4 regions of the Bradyrhizobium sp. Unk1 genome follow, and region 2 is predicted to be linked to each of the others. Evidence: predicted binding sites of a transcription regulator. Region 2 holds the regulator's gene; each other region holds the start of a gene.
What was found. The regulator LexA, encoded in region 2, represses DNA repair genes until DNA is damaged. The targets are predictions, from matches to a motif close to TGTTCNNNNTGTGTTCNG.

Region 1 (4,433 bases), on a different contig from region 2:
CCGCCGTAGCTCGAAGAGCGAAGGCGGAAGCGTGCCCACCACCTTAGTGCGCGTTGAAATATGGTGGGCACGGCGCTTGCGCGCCTTGGCCCACCCTACGGTCCCTTCGTCAAAACAGGGCCGTAGCGCCATAGCCGATCGTTGATCAGGTGCGTACCGCCCCACCAGCGATCGATTGGATTGTGGCGGCTGAAATCCTCCTGATGGGCCAGGACAGCCTTGCCGAATTCGGTCAATGACAGGCAGCTGCGCAGATACGCGGCGTGCCGATCCCTCAGGTTTTCCCGGTCGATTGTGCGCAGTTCATCGTCCAACCCTGCCACCGCGGGCCTCGGACCATGCGCCAGCCCTTGAAGCAACCATCCTGACTCAAATTCACGGAATATCCGCGTGCCTCGGAGTGTGCGCAGGTGAAACAGCGCATTTGTGAGCGTGAACCCTCGCGCAATGAGCTCCAGAAACCGAAACTCAGTTGCACCAAGTCCTGTCAAAGGCGACGGAAGCTCTTCCAACAGATCGAGCAGAGCCAGCCTCAACATCGGCAATGCGCTAAGGTCCTTGTGGATCAGATCAGCGCAGGCCTCGGGTGTCGGCGCGCTATAGGCCTGCCAGGCCATCTTGGCGGTCATAAGCTCATTGGCCGTGACGCTCACGACGGGAATATGGGATGCGGAATTTCCGAGCCTTTCGATTCTCACGTCGAAAAAATCGGACGCTAGCAAACGTAATCGAAGCTTTTCGAGCAGCTGGGGGCATGAATCGAAATAGTCGAGCAGCCAAATCAACTGCAATTGATCTTCAGGGTTCGAGTCAAACCAAAGTTCAATTTCGTCATAGCGCTCGCAAAACTCGGCAAAAGGCAGGTTCCTGCGATCCTTGAAGGCGCGAGGCCAGACGACGCCCCAATCCGACCAGTGATCGCCCGTCCTGAGCGGGCCTGAGCGCGCCCCGAAATAAGCTGCGAGATATTCAGGTGAAGGCAGCGGATCCCACGCGAAACGAAAAAAGAAAAAAACGACGATCTCAGCCAGCTCCGACTTGGCAAGATCAGCGCCGGACGAACTGGTCAAGATCAGACGTCTCATCGCTCCACCAGATCATTATTATCAGGCCCAAAACGAAACGGGCGCTGACGACGTCGGCAACTCAACGTCCTCAGCGCCCGCTCCTCGCGAAAGTTCTTCGCGTTAGGTTTACTCGTCCGCCGGCTCCTCGCCATCGGCGTCGCGCTCGGGCGTGCCGGCGAGAATCTGCTCGGCGATCAGGCCGGAGTTCTGGCGGATCGAGGTCTCGATCTTGGCGGTGATGTCGGGGTTGGCCTTCAAAAACGCCTTCGAGTTCTCGCGGCCCTGACCGAGGCGCTGGCTGTCATAGGAGAACCAGGCGCCGGACTTTTCGACGATGCCGGCCTTGACGCCGAGATCGAGGATCTCGCCCATCTTGGAAACGCCCTCGCCGTACATGATGTCGAACTCGACCTGCTTGAAGGGCGGCGCCAGCTTGTTCTTTACCACCTTGACGCGCGTGGTGTTGCCGACCACTTCGTCGCGCTCCTTGATCGCGCCGATGCGGCGGATGTCGAGGCGGACGGAGGCATAGAATTTCAGCGCGTTGCCGCCGGTCGTGGTTTCCGGCGAGCCGTACATCACACCGATCTTCATGCGGATCTGGTTGATGAAGATCACCATGGTGTTGGATTTGTTGATCGAGGCCGTCAGCTTGCGCAGCGCCTGGCTCATCAGACGAGCCTGGAGACCCGGCAGCGCATCGCCCATCTCGCCCTCAAGCTCGGCCTTCGGCACCAGAGCCGCGACCGAATCGACCACCAGCACGTCCACCGCACCCGAGCGCACCAGCGTGTCGCAGATTTCCAGCGCCTGCTCGCCCGTGTCCGGCTGCGAAATCAGGAGCTCGTCGATGTTGACGCCCAGCTTGCGCGCATAGACCGGGTCGAGCGCGTGCTCGGCGTCGATGAAGGCACAGATGCCGCCCTTCTTCTGCGCTTCCGCCACCGTGTGCAGCGCCAGCGTGGTCTTGCCCGACGATTCCGGCCCGTAGATTTCCACGACGCGCCCCTTCGGCAGACCGCCGATCCCGAGCGCAATGTCGAGCCCGAGGGACCCCGAGGACACCGCCTCGACATCCATCGACCGGTCGTTCTTGCCGAGCTTCATCACCGAGCCCTTGCCGAACTGGCGCTCGATCTGGGAGAGCGCGGCGGCCAGAGCTTTACTCTTGTCCATGGAAGATCCTTCGACGATACGCAGGGCAGTGTTGGACATTGGGTCGTGCTCCTTATGGCGAGGATTCGGGTGCGGGACAAACGATTGGCGCGGCGGGTCGTCGATAAAAGCAATGTACCCCATTTGTTCCTGGTTCGCAATATGTTCTTTCGCGGATTTTGGTACTGGCCTGTTTCCGAGCGCGGCGGCCTAGTTTGAATTTGGGAGTGGCCTGTTTTGTTCTTGCACTATTTTTGCGTGCATCTGCAGGCGAAACACCCGAAGGTAACTTTGGCAGCAGATGTCAGGGATAACTTATAAGCTCAATTGTTGAGCATAGGTATTATCGTAGGGCCAACACTTTAGACAGGTGCTTTCCGTATTGACCCTGAGTGTCTTTCGAATTTGTGAGTGACCTAGTTCGTTGGACGGCTCATATTAAAGGCATGGTCATAAATGCTCTCAAACTTGCCGGAGTGGCCGCCCTGGTACTGATCACGACCGGGGCGTGGCCCAACCCGCGCTACGGGGCGGCAATTGCCTTGGGCGTTTGCATCATGGCGGCCGTCGTACTTCATTTCGCCGCCCCGTAAGGCCGCCTCAGTTGGCGGCCTCGTTCACAAGTCCATTTCATACTGTTGACCGAAAATCCTTCTGACGTGCCCCTCGTACTCGCCCTGATCTCGCGATACCTGAGCAATACCTGGAAGCTGACCCAGATGCTGGCGTAGCGCCTTCACGCCGATATCGGAAAGGAATTGGTGCAGCCTCTTGCGTCGCCGGCCAGTACCCGGATTTTGGCACAGACCTGTTTCCGACCTCGATGGCCTGATTTGAAAACGACAGCGGCCCGTTTTTGTTCTCGGGACTACGATTGGTGTATCCGGGAGCGGAACGTCGCCGTCATAAATCCGCAATCCCCAGCGAATCTTTTGCGGTGTCCGGCCTGTCTGAGGATGGTGCCGCTAGTCGTTGAGGGAGCCTGGGTGATGACGGAAAACACGCAGCAGGCGGACAGGCGCAATCGGCTCTTGGAAGCCGCCGCGCAGGAAATGATCAAATTCGAACAGAAGGAAAATGAGTTCCGCAGGCGAGATCGCGAGGAGCGCGCGGCGGAGCTTCGTCTGCCTCTGGATAAGTTCAATCTCCACTGAGCGGCGCCGACAATTTCACACAACTGTCATGGCACGTTCCTAGCATTGTCATGCGACGGGGGTCCGGCGCGCGGCTCTCCGTCCAACCTCGGCCTAGACCACCAGATGGGCGGAGAGCTCGCCGACCTCCTGAACCATCGCGGCACGCCCGGGTTAGCTCGGCATGTATCGCGTCTGGTATTTTGTCGCCTTCCTCGCCGCGACCGGGATCGGCTTCGTATTTCTGGTCACGACAACCCGCCTTGTGGGCGGATGACGCAAGACCGCCTCAGTAGGCGGCCTGACGGGAACGACTTTCCAATAAAGCGATTGAGATTCCGGTCTGTGGCGCGACACTCTCGCGCCATCCACCCGGAACGGTCCATCGTACAATGCGCGCGTTGGCGATGGGCCGGATCTCGTGAGGCCGCCCCGGTTGGCGGCCTCTTTCGTTTCGTGAAGTCTTCCTTCTGCCAGGGAAGCCCCTTGGTACCGACTGGTTGATCCCGATGGATCAGCTTGAAGATGCGGGGCTTGGCAAAGCGCCGCGTTGCGGCGTCGCCCCAGTGTCCCAAGTTGAATTCGGCAGTGTCCCGCAACGTGACATAAAACCTTGGCACAGGTTGTGCAGACTAATCGTCACCGGGGTTTTGCATCGACCTCTCCGGGGCTGGAAAGCCGCCGCCCGCGCAACATTTAAGCGGGCGGCGTTTTTATTGGTGTCCTGATCTGACAGCGCTCGTGTCCTACTTAGGCCAAGCATCCGGATTTTGGCGTTGGCCCGTTTCTGAACGCGGTGGCCTGGTTTGATCTTGGGAGTGTTCCAGTTCGAGAAGTTAACATTCGGCAAGGAACCCAAATCCTCGCCGTGCTATTTTCATTCATCACAGAAAGGACCGTGGCTTTTATCTGTGATGAGAACGCCATTAGCGCTCCCGCCTTCCTCCCATGGACAGGAGCGCGCCATGTTCAAACGGCGTCGTTTCAAGCAACAGCTTACGCTTCAAGACCGCCTGTCCGCATGGGCGAAGCACCTCGAAGAGCAGGCCGCGAAACTTCCGCCGGGTGCAGAGCGTGA
Region 2 (4,433 bases):
CGCGGTGGTGCTGTTAGCCGCGATCCTCTGGGGACTGTGCGCGCGGCAGCCCGATGTCCTGATCGCCGGTGACGGCCAGAGCGTCGCGGTGCGGGGCAGGGATGGACACCTGCATCTGATCAGGTCGAGCAAGGACGGTTTTCTTCTGAAGGAATGGCTCGCCGGAGACGCCGATCCGCGCGACGCCGGCAGTGCCTCACTGGCCGCCGGCGTGTCGTGCGACGAGGCCGGCTGCGTGACGCCGCTTGCCGACGGGCGCCTGGTCGCGCTGGCCTTGCGCATCGATTCATTGGCTGACGATTGCAGCCGCTCCGCGCTGGTGGTGACGGCGCGGCCGGCGCCGCCGGATTGCGCGGCGATGGTTGTCGACCGTCAGCGTCTCGCAAGGCAGGGCGCGCTGGCGTTGACGCGAAGCGGCGACGGCTTTGTGGTTCAGGCGGCGAAGGCAAGGGGAGCGGACCGTCCGTGGTCGCCGGCGGTTGCCGGCGAGGCGGATTTCGGCGCGAGCCTTGGGCCGCAGGCGGCGGCTTCCCGCAACCGCGATGCGACGCCATCGGAAGCCGACCTGCAGGCCGAGGATTGAGCGGACGGGTTACAGATACCAGGCCAGCACGGCATCGAGCCTGGCGTTGCCGATCACCGGCAGGACGACCATCTGGCTCAGTCCAGAGGCGCAGGCCTGCGAGGCCGCGGCCGAGCCGTCACGTGCGAGATCGTCGTTGAGCGCGGGCATGCCGGTGGCCCAGGCCCCGCCGATGCTGCCTTCGCCTTTGGCGATGGATTTCGTCGCATAGAGCGCGGCGAGGTCGGTCTGCGCGCTGCAATCGCCGGCGCGGAAGACCAGCGCGGAGCGGGCCTCGTCCGGGACCCAGATCTCGAAGCGTCGTGCAATCGGGGTCGCCTGCGCCGAGAGGAACGTCAGCACCCAGGTCTGATCGGTGCCGGTCCGATAGGGAACGCCGACCCCGAGATTGATTCCGACCTTGGCGGCGTCCTCCCAGCGCAGAAAACTCCTGGCATCGTACAGGTCCTTGATGACCAGCGGCAGGCCGGCTTTCCAGATGCGGCCGGGCAGGCCGAAGCCACGCGGAAATCTGGTGTGGCGGGAGTTGAATTCGAACATTTCGGCGGTGCCGTAATAGCCGTCGACGAGCGCCATCTCGTGGGAGGTTTCGGCATCGTTGTGCCAGAGCTCGATCGCGCCGACATGGGCCTCGTCGTCGCCGCAGAACAGCACCATGACGGCTTGCAGGAATTCGCCTGAAAACACCGGCACTGCCACGCCGCATGTCAGCCCGGCGGCGATGGCCTGATCGGTCCGCTTGAAATAGGAATCGGTGAATCTGGTGAGGATCACGGGGTGGCCGCTGGCCCAGGCCTTGCCGGGAAGCCCCTCGTCATATCCGAAGTGCAGATCTTCGCTCACGGCCCTGAACGCGGACAGCCCTTCGCCGTAGAGGCTGCCGCCGAATTCCAGCCGCATGCGTGTGCGGTCAGGCACCCAGAGTTCAACGACGCGAATGAAGGTCTTCATTGAACGTGTCCGCCGTCTCAAGCCGCACCAAGCATCGGCCATTTGGCTGCGGAACGGACGTTCAAAATTCAGGCAGGACAGCGCAAACTTCGTGCGGTGGGAGGCGCAACGGCTTGGTCCGCCCGAGGGAGTTTCGCGGGACACGAACGACACCATCTCGCCGGCCTCGGCCGGCGATGGCGATTTTCAATCCTGGCCCGACCTGCCGGCCGGGAATGGCTATGTCAGCCGATCGGCAGGCGGGTGATGGTCGGCCGGCTGTCGGTGATGATCTGCGGCTTGTGCTCGCGCTCGCCGAGCGGCTGGGTCACCGGTAGTTGCAGCACGGTCGCGCGCTGGCCTTCGACCAGCTGCGTCACCAGCACGGATTTGCCGTCGGGGAATTCGATCGCATCATGATGGCGATCGGGAATGTGCGGATCGATCTTGCCGAACTTGCCGACGCGCGAATTGACGGTACGCGTCCAGATCCAGCGATTGTCGTAGCGGACGTTGTCGGCGAAAGCGAGCTCCGTTCCCGGGAGCAGGCAGACCGCGACGGTCGGATCGGCTGCGGAGGCAAAGCCGCGCGTCGAGGTGCCGCGGAAGGTTGTCGTGACGACCGTCTCGCCGACTTCGGCGGGACGCGACGCGACGGCATGCAGGCTGTAGTCACACATCGGGTGCTCCTCATGCAGGGATAGCGACCCACGTCTCTCAATCGAGGCGCAGGCCTCTATCAGAGTGGAAATGTGAAAGGTTCTGCCCGGTTGTAGGCAAATCTACGGCTCGCCGCAGCAAGCCGCAATCACATTATCTTTCCCGAATCCACTAGGAACAAAGCCCGCCCCTATGCATTCTGCAGGCGCGTGTCAGCGCCCCGCAGGCGCCGACCAGCCGGAATATTGCCAGGCCGGCCGCGACGGTTGCTCGACGGCGTTGCGGGCCTTGCGGGCTCGCTCGCTCACGGCGGTGTCGTTGCGGACATGGGGTCGCGATTGTGCGGCCAAGGCTTTCGACGCCAAGGCTTTCGACGCCAAGGCTCGCGACGCCAAGGCTTGCGACGCTGATGCTGCGATCAGCGCCACAGCAACTGGGATCTGAACGATCCGGCGCATGACTTCTCCTCGAACCTGAAGGCCGCGAAGCAGGGCTGCTTCGTGCGGCGTGCCGAGGATTTACCGCCAGAGGAGGGGCCGGATAATCTGCGCGAAACCAGAAAGACTATCCAGCGGAAGCGGACAATCGTCCGCTCCAATCTCGGATCGGCGATGCCGATCTAAAGCGCGCGGGGCGCCAAATAACCGATCCCGGCGCGTCCGGTATCAGTACTTCCGGTAGAGCCCGATCAGTTTGCCCTGAATCTTCACCCGGTTGGGCGGGAGGATGCGGACCTCATAGGCTGCGTTGGCGGGCTCGAGCGCGATCGAGGCGCCGCGGCGGCGGAAGCGCTTCAGGGTTGCTTCCTCGTCGTCGATCAGCGCCACCACGATATCGCCGGTGTCGGCGCTCTCGTTGCGCTGGATCAGCGCCATGTCGCCGTCGAGAATGCCGGCCTCGACCATGGAATCACCACGCACTTCGAGCGCGTAATGTTCGCCTGAACCGAGCATGTCAGGCGGTACGCTGATGGTGTGGCTGCGGGTCTGCAAGGCCTCGATCGGCGTGCCGGCCGCGATGCGGCCCATCACGGGGACCGCCACGGGACGCTCGCCCTCATCCGCCGGCGGGCTGGAAGTCGTGCGGACCTTGCCGAGATTGCCTTCGATGACGCTCGGCGTGAAACCGCGGCGGCTGCCGGCGGCGGCCTGAAGCTCGGGCAGCTTGATCACCTCGATGGCGCGGGCCCGGTTGGGCAGGCGCCGGATGAAGCCGCGCTCCTCGAGCGCGGTGATCAGGCGATGGATGCCCGATTTCGAGCGCAGGTCGAGCGCGTCCTTCATCTCGTCGAAGGAGGGCGGCACGCCGCTTTCCTTCAGCCGCTCGCTGATGAACCGCAGGAGCTCGTATTGTTTGCGCGTTAACATCTCGACCAAAATCCCCCGGTTGATGTCGTTCGATTCCGAGACGCTGAATTCAGCAGTAAGCCGCTACATGCTCGAAACAAATCATGAACGGACACTATATGTTCGATACATGTTCCGCAACTGCTTAATTTACCGTGAACGCGACAAAGTTCGCGGAACGCACGCGAACGAAGCGATCAGACGGGCAGCCGCAAGACCTCGCAAGGCGTGCCGGCTTCGGCCTTCGGCGCGAATGGCGCGCGCACGAGAAGTGCCTGTGCCGCAGCGAGATTCGCAAGCAGCGAGGAATCCTGGTGATTGACCGGAACGGCGACGAGCGTGCCGTCGTCGCGCAGTTCGAGGCGTGCGCGCAGATAATCCTCGCGCTGGTCGTTGGCGCCGACATCGCGGCCGAGCACCGCGCGTTCGCGGCGGTGATGAATCATCGAACGGCCCGAAAGCGCGCGAATCAACGGCACCATGAACAGGAAGCCGCAAACATAGGATGACACGGGATTGCCAGGCAGGCCGATCACGCGCATCGCGCCGAGCCGCCCGTTCATCATCGGCTTGCCCGGCCGCATCGCGATCTTCCAGAACGCCATCGAGATACCTTCGTCCCTCAGCGCCTGCTGGACCAGATCGTGGTCTCCGACCGACGCGCCGCCGGTCGTGATCAGGATGTCCGCGCCGCTCTCCCGCGCGCGGCCGATGCCGGCCGTGGTGGCCGCCAGCGTGTCGGCGGCAACGCCGAGGTCGACGGTATCGGCGCCCTCGCTGCGGGCGAGCGCGTGCAGGGCGTAGCCGTTGGAATAGACGATTTGGCCGGGACCGGGCGTGGTACCCGGCATCACCAACTCGTCGCCGGTCGCGAGGATCGCGACCTTCGGGCGTCGTCGGACGGGCAATTGCGG
Region 3 (4,433 bases), on a different contig from region 2:
GGACAGGCCGCCGATGGAACGGATGAGATGACGACGCGTGATCATGGAAGCCCGATGGTGATGCAGCTTTGTGATGCGGTCCGATTGAAGCGGAATTTGGGTCCGCTCGTGCAGACGGTCTGCATTCGCGTGCAGACTGTCTGCACAAAGGTTACCGGGAGTTCATGACGATAGCTGCACCCGGCATTTGCGCGAGATCAGTCGTCGCTCTCGTCCGAGCCGAACAGGCCGAACTGTGCCGCGGCATCGCGCGAGGGCTCGGCGATGCCGAGATGGCGGAAGGCGTGCGAGGTGAGCAGGCGGCCGCGCGGTGTGCGCTGGAGATAGCCGCACTGAATGAGATAGGGCTCGATGATGTCCTCGATCGCATCGCGCGGCTCGGACAGCGCGGCAGCCATCGTCTCGACGCCGACCGGGCCGCCGCCATAGTTCTGCGCGATGGTGGTGAGGTAGCGGCGGTCCATGGCGTCGAGGCCCGCGGCGTCGACCTCGAGCGCGCTCAGCGCGTGGTCGGCGATCTTGCGGTCGATCGAGGCTGCATCGGCGGCGGAGGCGAAATCGCGCACGCGCCGCAGCAGGCGGCCGGCGATGCGCGGCGTGCCGCGGGCACGGCGCGCGATCTCGTTGGCACCGTCGGCGCTCATGCCGACATTGAGCACGCGCGCGCCGCGGGTGACGATGCTTTCCAGCTCTTCGATGGTGTAGAAATTGAGCCGCACCGGAATGCCGAAGCGGTCGCGCAAGGGATTGGTGAGGAGGCCTGCGCGCGTGGTGGCGCCGACGAGCGTGAATTTCGACAGCTCGATCTTCACCGAGCGTGCCGCCGGGCCCTCGCCGATGATCAGGTCGAGCTGAAAGTCCTCCATCGCGGGATAGAGCACTTCTTCCACCGCGGGGCTCAGACGATGGATCTCGTCGATGAAGAGCACGTCGCGCTCTTCGAGGTTGGTGAGGAGTGCGGCGAGATCGCCGGCCTTGGCGATCACCGGACCCGAGGTCGCGCGAAAGCCGACACCGAGCTCCTTGGCGACGATCTGCGCCAGCGTGGTCTTGCCCAGGCCGGGCGGACCTACGAACAGCACGTGATCCAGCGCCTCGCCACGCTTGCGTGCCGCCTCGATGAAGATCGAGAGGTTCTTGCGCGCCTGCTGCTGGCCGACGAAGTCGGACAGCGATTGCGGGCGCAGCGCGGTATCGCCGACATCGTCGCTGCGGCGCTCGGGCGTGACCATGCGGTTGGCCTTGGGGTCGCTCACTTCGCGAGCTCCTTCAGCCCGAGGCGAATGAGCTGCGCCGTCTCGGCATTCTCACCCGCGCTGCGCGATGCGGATGCAATCGCCGCCGCCGCCTGCGGCTGGCCGTAGCCGAGATTGACGAGCGCGGAGATCGCGTCCGCGACGGGCCGCGGCGCACGCTGGTCGTCGACGGCGCCGGCGAGATGCACGACAGCGGGATCGACATTGGCGAAGGCCGGCGCCTTGTCTTTCAATTCGGTGACGATGCGCTCGGCAACCTTGGGACCGACGCCGGGCGTACGCGCCACCGCGGCCTTGTCGCGCAGCGCGATGGCATTTGCGAGGTCGGAAGGCACGAGCGTGCCGAGCACCGCGAGCGCGACCTTGGCGCCGACGCCCTGCACGGTCTGGAGCAGGCGAAACCATTCGCGCTCCTGGTCGGTGCGGAAGCCGAACAGCTTTATTTGATCTTCGCGGACGTAGGTCTCGATCGACAGCACTGCGGCTTCACCGGGCGACGGCAGATGCTGCAGCGTGCGCGTCGAGCAGTGCACCTGATAGCCGACGCCGCCGACGTCGAGGAGCACATAATCCTCGCCATAGGAATCGATCAGGCCCTTGAGCTTGCCGATCATAAGCCCGCCACCTTCAGCCTGAGCGCCGTGCTCTGGCGGTGATGGGCGTGGGTGATAGCGATGGCGAGCGCGTCGGCGGCGTCCGCTGACGGCGGCTCGGCCTTGGGCAGCAAAATCTTCAGCATCATCGCGATCTGGTGCTTGTCGGCGTGACCGGCGCCGACCACCGTCTTCTTGACCTGGTTCGGCGCGTATTCGGCAACAGTAATGCCGAACATCGCGGGCGCCAGCATGGCGACGCCGCGGGCCTGGCCGAGCTTCAGCGTCGCGACGCCGTCCTTGTTCACAAAGGTCTGCTCGACCGCGGCTTCCATCGGCTTGTGACCGGACAGGACGGCGGCAAGCCCCTCATGGATCGCGAGCAGCCGGCTCGCCAGCGGCAAATCGTCCGGCGGTTCCACCGAGCCGCAGGCGACGTAGATCAAGCGATTGCCCTCGGCCTCGATCACGCCCCAGCCGGTGCGGCGCAGGCCGGGGTCGATGCCGATGATGCGAACGGGGCCACGAATCGGGAGCGCAGTCATGGGCCAGTGATAGCGGCTGGCTGCGGTGGGGGAAACAGAAACAGAACGGAAGTAACAGGGGAAGTGGGACTCGTCGGAGATTGCCGCGCTGCCCGCAGCACCCCCCGACGTCATACCCCGCGAAAACGGGGTATCCAGTACGCCGCGGCTTCTCCGTATCTCGCTGGCGTCTCTGGAATACTGGGTCGCCCGGTCAAGCCGGGCGACGACAGGGAAATTCGGAGCTGGCTGCCTCAGCCGCCCATCTTCGCCATCAGCGCGTCGGACACCTCGAAATTGGCGTAGACGTGCTGGACGTCGTCGTGCTCGTTGAGCAGGTCCATCAGCTTCAAGAGCTTCTCGCCGGTCTCGTCGTCGACCGCCAGCGTATTCTGCGGCTTCCAGATCAGCGCGGCCTTGCGCGGCTCGCCGAACTTGGCTTCCAGCGCCTTGGCGACGTCGCGATAGCCTTCGGTCGAGGCGTAGATCTCGTGTCCGCCTTCGCCCGAGACCACGTCATCGGCACCGGCCTCGATCGCGGCATCCAGCACCGCGTCGTCGGAGGCGACGCTGCGGTCGTATTCGATGATGCCGGTGCGGTCGAACATGAAGGAGACCGAGCCGGTTTCGCCGAGATTGCCGCCCGACTTGGTGAAGAAGGAGCGGATGTCGGAGGCGGCGCGGTTGCGGTTGTCGGTCAGCGCCTCGACGATGACGGCGACGCCGCCGGGGCCGTAACCCTCGTAGCGGATCTCGTCATAGTTCTCGCCGTCATTGCCGAGCGCCTTCTTGACGGCGCGCTCGATATTGTCCTTCGGCATGTTCTCCTGGCGCGCCGCGATGATGGCGGCACGCAGGCGCGGATTCATGTTGGGGTCGGGCGTGCCGAGCTTGGCCGCGACGGTGATTTCCCGCGCCAGCTTGCCGAACAGCTTCGACTTCTGGGCATCCTGCCGCCCCTTGCGGTGCATGATGTTCTTGAATTGGGAATGTCCGGCCATGCGTGTCTCGTCAGGAATCGTGCGCCAAAGGTGAGCGTGGGAAGCGCGGCCTTATAGGCCGCCAACCCACCGGAATGAAAGGGCCTCTCATACTTTAAGGTAGTACCGTAGTGGAACGTGCCCAGAAGTCAGGCATCGTTAACCCTGATTTCATTCCGGCCTGCGAAAATAGCGTCTACCCGTCTCCCGACAAGAGTGACCTGATGGCGTTCGCATTATTTCGGACGCGTCAGCCGGACATGGCTGCGCCGGCGGCCGCCCCGCAGGCTCCGCCGGCGGCCAATTCCGAGCCCGTCCCGGCCGCTGATGCCGATTCGGCCAGGGAAATCCTGGAACTGCTGGAACTCGAGCTCGGCGCCATGATCCGCCAGCTCGAGCGCGCCGCCAATTCGGTCGCCGGCGGCGCGGAGGCGACCGCGGCAACGCTCGCGGATATTCGCGAGCGCACCGACGCCCTCACCGGCCGCACCAATGCCGCCCAGTCGAACGCGTCGAGCTTTGCCCATGCCGCCGACAAGTTCACCCAGTCCGCGCAAGGCATCGGCGCGCAGGTGCGCGCGGCCGGCAAGCTCGCCGACGAAGCCAGCGCCGCGGCGCAGGAAGCCCGCGCCAATGTCGACCGCCTGCGCGAATCCTCCGCCGCCATCGGCAATGTCGTCAATCTGATCGCGCAGATCGCACGGCAGACGACGCTGCTCGCGCTGAACTCCACCATCGAGGCCGCGCGTGCGGGTGCGGCCGGCAAGGGCTTTGCGGTCGTCGCCACCGAAGTGAAGGCGCTCGCGGTGCAGACCCAGGGCGCGACGGAGGAGATCACCAGGAAGATCGACGCGCTCCAGCGCGACGCCGCCGGCTCGGCCGACGCCGTGCACCGCATCGCGCAGGCAATCGAGGCGATCCGCCCGGTGTTCGACACCGTCAACGGCGCGGTCGCCGAGCAGAATGCCACCACCAGCGAGGTCTCCGGCAACGCGGCAAGCGCGTCGCAGTTCATCATCTCCGTCGGCGAGAGCGCGGCCGAGATCGACGCCGCGACCAAGGCCGCCGAGACCCACGGCG
Region 4 (4,433 bases), on a different contig from region 2:
TGCGATCTTCGATACGCTGCGCATGACCACGCCCTGCATCGTGCTCGACGTTCCCCACCAATGGTCGGGCTGGACGCGCCGCGCGCTCGTCAATGCCGACGACATCGTGATCGTGGCCGAGCCCGATCTGGCCAATCTGCGCAACACCAGGAACATGCTGAGCGTGCTCAAGGCGGCACGGCCCAACGACCGTCCGCCGCTGTACTGCATCAACCAAGTCGGCATGCACAAGCGCGCGGAGATCGACGTCAAGGCGTTCGCCAAGACCATGGAGAGCCAGCCGATCGCGGCGATCCCGTTCGACTCGAAACTGTTCTCGACCGCGGCCAACAACGGCCAGATGATCGCGGAGGTCTCCAAGAACCACCGCACCACCCTTCTGTTCCAGAACATGGCGAACCGCCTCGCCGGGCGTGGCGAGGTGAAGAAGCCGAAGCGCTCGCTGCTCGGACCGCTCCTGAAGAAGCTCAAGGGCAGGGCGGGTCGCGGGTCAGCCCCGCATCGCAAGGTGTCGTAAGCGAAACAGCGGTGTTGTCTCCGTTCCCTCCCCCCTTGCGGGGGAGGGAACGCACATCCGACGAGGCGCTAGGCGAGTTTCATCCCATAAGGTCCTAAGAGAGAGCGGGCTATTTGTCCGCCCGCTGCTGCTTCTTCGCCAGCAACTGCCGCAGCGCCGTGACCTTTGCTGCGGCCTGATCCGGCGGCAGGTCGGCCTTCACGATGGTCTCGGCCTCGGCCTGCTTTCCCTGCAGTCCCACGACGAGCGCCAGATTGGCGCGCACGCGGGAATCGGCGCGATTGCGCTCATAGGCGCGGCGCAGCGTTTCCTCGGCCCGCGGCAGATTGTTCTGGAGCATGTAGGACAGGCCGAGATTGGACAGAACCTGCGGCTCTTCGGGCACAATCTTCAGCGCTGCCGCATAATATTGCTGCGCCTCTTCGTTGCGACCGAGCTGATCGAGCGCCGCGCCTTGCGCCGACAGGATGCGCCAATCCGGATCCTCGGGCGTATGTGCGCGGCTGAGCACATCGAAAGCCTGCTGGAAATTGCCGCTGTCGGCGAGCGCGCGGCCGTAGCCGGCGAGCAGCGCCTTGTTGCTGGGATGGGCGAGCACGGCCTGCTCCATCACCGCAACGGCCTGGGCGCGCTGGCCGGTCTCGCGCAGCGCCGTGCCATAGTCGAGCGCGACGTTGGGATCGGAAGGCTTGGCGCGATAGCGCTCGCGAAGCGCGTCCATGTCCGGCTTCGGATCGGCCCTGCCAGCGGTTTCCGACTTGCCGCCGAGCGCGCCGGTGATGTCCTCCAGACTCGTGGTCTGGCAGCCGCCGAGGGCAAGCATCACGAGCGCGGAAAGCAGGAATCTCGCCGGCGGAGAGGCAAGGGACGAACGCTTGGGCATACTCTGATCACTCGGCGACTGATCAGCGATGCTTACCGATTAACGCTAAAGTCCAGTTAAGGAACCCGGCCGGTCCGGCTCAATCGGTGAACTCGGCGCCGAATTCGCAGCCGATGCGCCAGCGCAGGCGGCATTGGCGGGAATAATCGGGCGCGAAGATGATGGTGAATTGCGGCGGCACTTCCAGAAACTCCGCCACCACTTTCACCCCGCCATCCGAGATATCCGTGATCGTGCAGTCTCGCGGCAGCGATCCCGCGCCAAAGTGAATCTTGGCGAGCCGAGTGCATACCCGTCGTTCGCTTCTGCGGCGATTTGCAAGCATTTGAATTGTTCACCCGTTAGATCACGGCCCATCCCGCAGCTCTAGGAGTAGCGAACATTCGTTGGGATGTGCTGATGAGAGCCGCTCGCATTCGAGGCGTAGTGTCGGCGTGATGTTTACGACCGGTTAGGGTTTTCCTGGCCCTCAGGGATGTTCTTGTATTGTTCTTGCAAGAAAGATCGGGCTCTGCTACCCCTAATTGTGCGAGAGGGCAGGCTGGTTCGGGCATGGTTCAGCGGGTTTCTACCGTCGCCTTTGAGGGGATCGAGGCCCGCGCGGTCGACGTGCAGGTGCAGGTCGCGCCCGGCCTGCCGGCCTTTGCCATCGTCGGCCTGCCCGACAAGGCGGTGTCGGAGGCACGTGAGCGCGTCCGCTCGGCGCTGATTGCCTCGGGGCTGGCGCTGCCGGCGCGGCGGATCATCGTCAATCTCGCGCCCGCCGACCTGCCCAAGGAGGGCAGCCATTACGACCTGCCGATCGCGCTCGGGCTGATGGCCGCAATCGGCGCGATCCCGCCGGATGCGCTGACCGGTTTTACCGTTCTCGGCGAGCTCGGTCTCGACGGCTCGATCGCGCCGGTGGCCGGCGTGCTTCCCGCCGCGATCGGCGCCAATGTGCGCGAGGAAGGCTTGATCTGCCCGGCAGCCTGCGGCTCGGAGGCGGCGTGGGCGAGCCCGGACATCCAGATCATCGCGGCCCAATCGCTGATCCAGATCGCTAACCATTTCAAGGGCACGCAGGTGCTGTCGCGGCCCACGCCGCGCGTGCACGAGGTCGCCGCCTCCCCGCTCGACCTGCGCGACATCAAGGGCCAGGAGAGCGCCAAGCGCGCGCTGGAGATCGCGGCCGCCGGCGGACATCACCTGCTCATGATCGGCGCACCCGGTGCCGGCAAGTCGATGCTGGCGGCACGCCTGCCCTCGATCCTGCCGCCGCTGTCGCCGGGCGAATTGCTCGAAGTCTCCATGATCGCCTCCGTTGCCGGCGAGATCCAGGGCGGTGCGCTGACCGCGCGGCGGCCGTTCCGTTCACCGCATCACTCCGCCAGCATGGCCGCGCTCACCGGCGGCGGCATGCGCGCAAAACCCGGCGAGATCTCGCTCGCGCATCAGGGCGTGCTGTTCCTCGACGAGCTGCCCGAATTCGATCCGCGCGTGCTGGATTCGCTGCGCCAGCCGCTGGAGAACGGCGAGGTCTCCGTCTCCCGCGCCAATCATCGCGTGACTTATCCCGCGCGCTTCATGCTGGTCGCGGCGATGAATCCGTGCCGCTGCGGCCATGCGTTCGAGCCCGGCTATGCCTGCAAGCGCGGCCGCATCGATCGCTGCACCGGCGACTACCAGGCGCGCATCTCCGGTCCGCTGATGGACCGCATCGATTTGCGCATCGAGGTTCCCGCGGTGACCGCAGCGGATCTGATCCTGCCTCCGCCGGCCGAGGGCTCGGCGGAAGTCGCCGCGCGCGTGGCAGCCGCGCGCGACATCCAGCTCGCGCGCTACGCGGATGCGGGCCTGCCGCATGTTCGCACCAATGCCGAGGCGCCAGCCTCGGTGTTGGAAGACGTCGCCAAGCCGGATGCGCAAGGCGCCAAATTGCTGCGCGACGCCGCCGAGACCATGCGGCTGTCGGCGCGCGGCTATCACCGCGTGCTGCGGGTGGCCCGCACGCTCGCCGATCTCGACGGCGCCGACAAGATCGGCCGGCTGCATCTCGCCGAGGCGCTGTCCTACCGCGCACTCGCGGAGGATGTGCGGCAGATGGCCTGATCATTCCGCGCATCAACCCGGCGGTAACGAGTTTCCTTTACGCTCTGCAAACCATAAGGCCCAAGCGTTCCCCACACAGGGCCGGGCGAGTAGCGTGTCATGTTGCGTTTCAAGATCCTGGCCTCGGTTGTTCCCCTGCTGGCGGCCGCGGTGTTCGCCCGCGGCGAGATCGGATCGGTCTCGCATCCCTGCATCGCGCTGGGCGATACTTCAGTCGAGCTGACATCCCTGTTCTGGACGGCCGGCGTCCATGTCGCCTTCACCGACGATCTGTCGCGGGCCACGGTGCGGGTTCAGATCACCGACGATCCGGACGCGGCGGACTTCGCGGTCGTGGACGACGGTCTGAGCTTTGAACCGGACTCCTGCCAGACCAATCCGGCGAACCGCCTTGTCACGATTGCCGCGGAGCCGGTCGACGGCGGCCCGGTGATTTATCTCTCCACCGACGGACCGGCCGATTACCGCATCTATGTCCGCTCGAAAACGTTTTCGCAGCGCGAGGCCGCGGCGCTGATCGTCGGTGCCAATGGCGGCCACCGCCCGCTCCCGCTCCACGCTGCCTCGCTCTGAGGCGTTAACACCTCATCAACCCTGTTTGGAGGCCGAACCGAGGCCTCAAGCTGTTCGCAAGGTCGGCGAGACATCGTCGCAATTGGCGGCGCGGGGTTTCGGAGCAAGAGTCGGGGTCGATGGCGATGGATCGGACGTTCCGGATCAAGGTGCGCATGCGCCGCTTCAGGCGACAGCATCCCCGCATCGCTTTCGCGATCCGCTCCTTCATGATCTTCTCGGCAACGTTCGGCGGCGCCTATGGCTTCGTTTCCGGCAGCCGCTCCGAGAACTCCGGCTACGACCCCAATACGTTTGCGGTTGGAGCAAGCTTCCTGTTCGCGCTCGCCTGCCTCGGCCTCGCCACGCTCAGCATGCGGCTGCGCTTCG

Region 1: a site for LexA is predicted at 2,375-2,392, ahead of recA (recombinase RecA). Genes of this name have one in related genera too.
Region 3: a site for LexA is predicted at 2,425-2,442, ahead of ruvC (crossover junction endodeoxyribonuclease RuvC). Genes of this name have one in related genera too.
Region 4: a site for LexA is predicted at 1,877-1,894, ahead of AC5ZFO_RS04945 (YifB family Mg chelatase-like AAA ATPase). Genes of this name have one in related genera too.

What each region holds. Positions count from the first base shown of each region.
Region 1 covers NZ_JCAMOP010000042.1:989-5,421, reverse strand. Annotated here, with positions in the region: gene AC5ZFO_RS37545 (hypothetical protein) at 96-1,070, opposite strand; gene recA (recombinase RecA) at 1,194-2,282, opposite strand; gene AC5ZFO_RS37535 (hypothetical protein) at 3,212-3,376, shown strand; gene AC5ZFO_RS37530 (hypothetical protein) at 4,321-4,433, shown strand, end outside.
Region 2 covers NZ_JCAMOP010000007.1:223,645-228,077, forward strand. Annotated here, with positions in the region: gene AC5ZFO_RS11665 (ComEC/Rec2 family competence protein) at 1-583, shown strand, start outside; gene AC5ZFO_RS11670 (GAF domain-containing protein) at 593-1,534, opposite strand; gene AC5ZFO_RS11675 (hypothetical protein) at 1,759-2,193, opposite strand; gene lexA (transcriptional repressor LexA) at 2,839-3,540, opposite strand; gene AC5ZFO_RS11685 (molybdopterin molybdotransferase MoeA) at 3,717-4,433, opposite strand, start outside.
Region 3 covers NZ_JCAMOP010000002.1:2,205-6,637, forward strand. Annotated here, with positions in the region: gene AC5ZFO_RS02095 (metallophosphoesterase) at 1-45, opposite strand, end outside; gene ruvB (Holliday junction branch migration DNA helicase RuvB) at 198-1,232, opposite strand; gene ruvA (Holliday junction branch migration protein RuvA) at 1,253-1,870, opposite strand; gene ruvC (crossover junction endodeoxyribonuclease RuvC) at 1,867-2,394, opposite strand; gene AC5ZFO_RS02115 (YebC/PmpR family DNA-binding transcriptional regulator) at 2,628-3,374, opposite strand; gene AC5ZFO_RS02120 (methyl-accepting chemotaxis protein) at 3,578-4,433, shown strand, end outside.
Region 4 covers NZ_JCAMOP010000003.1:157,836-162,268, reverse strand. Annotated here, with positions in the region: gene AC5ZFO_RS04960 (CpaE/TadZ family protein) at 1-517, shown strand, start outside; gene AC5ZFO_RS04955 (tetratricopeptide repeat protein) at 627-1,400, opposite strand; gene AC5ZFO_RS04950 (PilZ domain-containing protein) at 1,480-1,725, opposite strand; gene AC5ZFO_RS04945 (YifB family Mg chelatase-like AAA ATPase) at 1,953-3,491, shown strand; gene AC5ZFO_RS04940 (hypothetical protein) at 3,591-4,064, shown strand; gene AC5ZFO_RS04935 (ATP-binding protein) at 4,184-4,433, shown strand, end outside.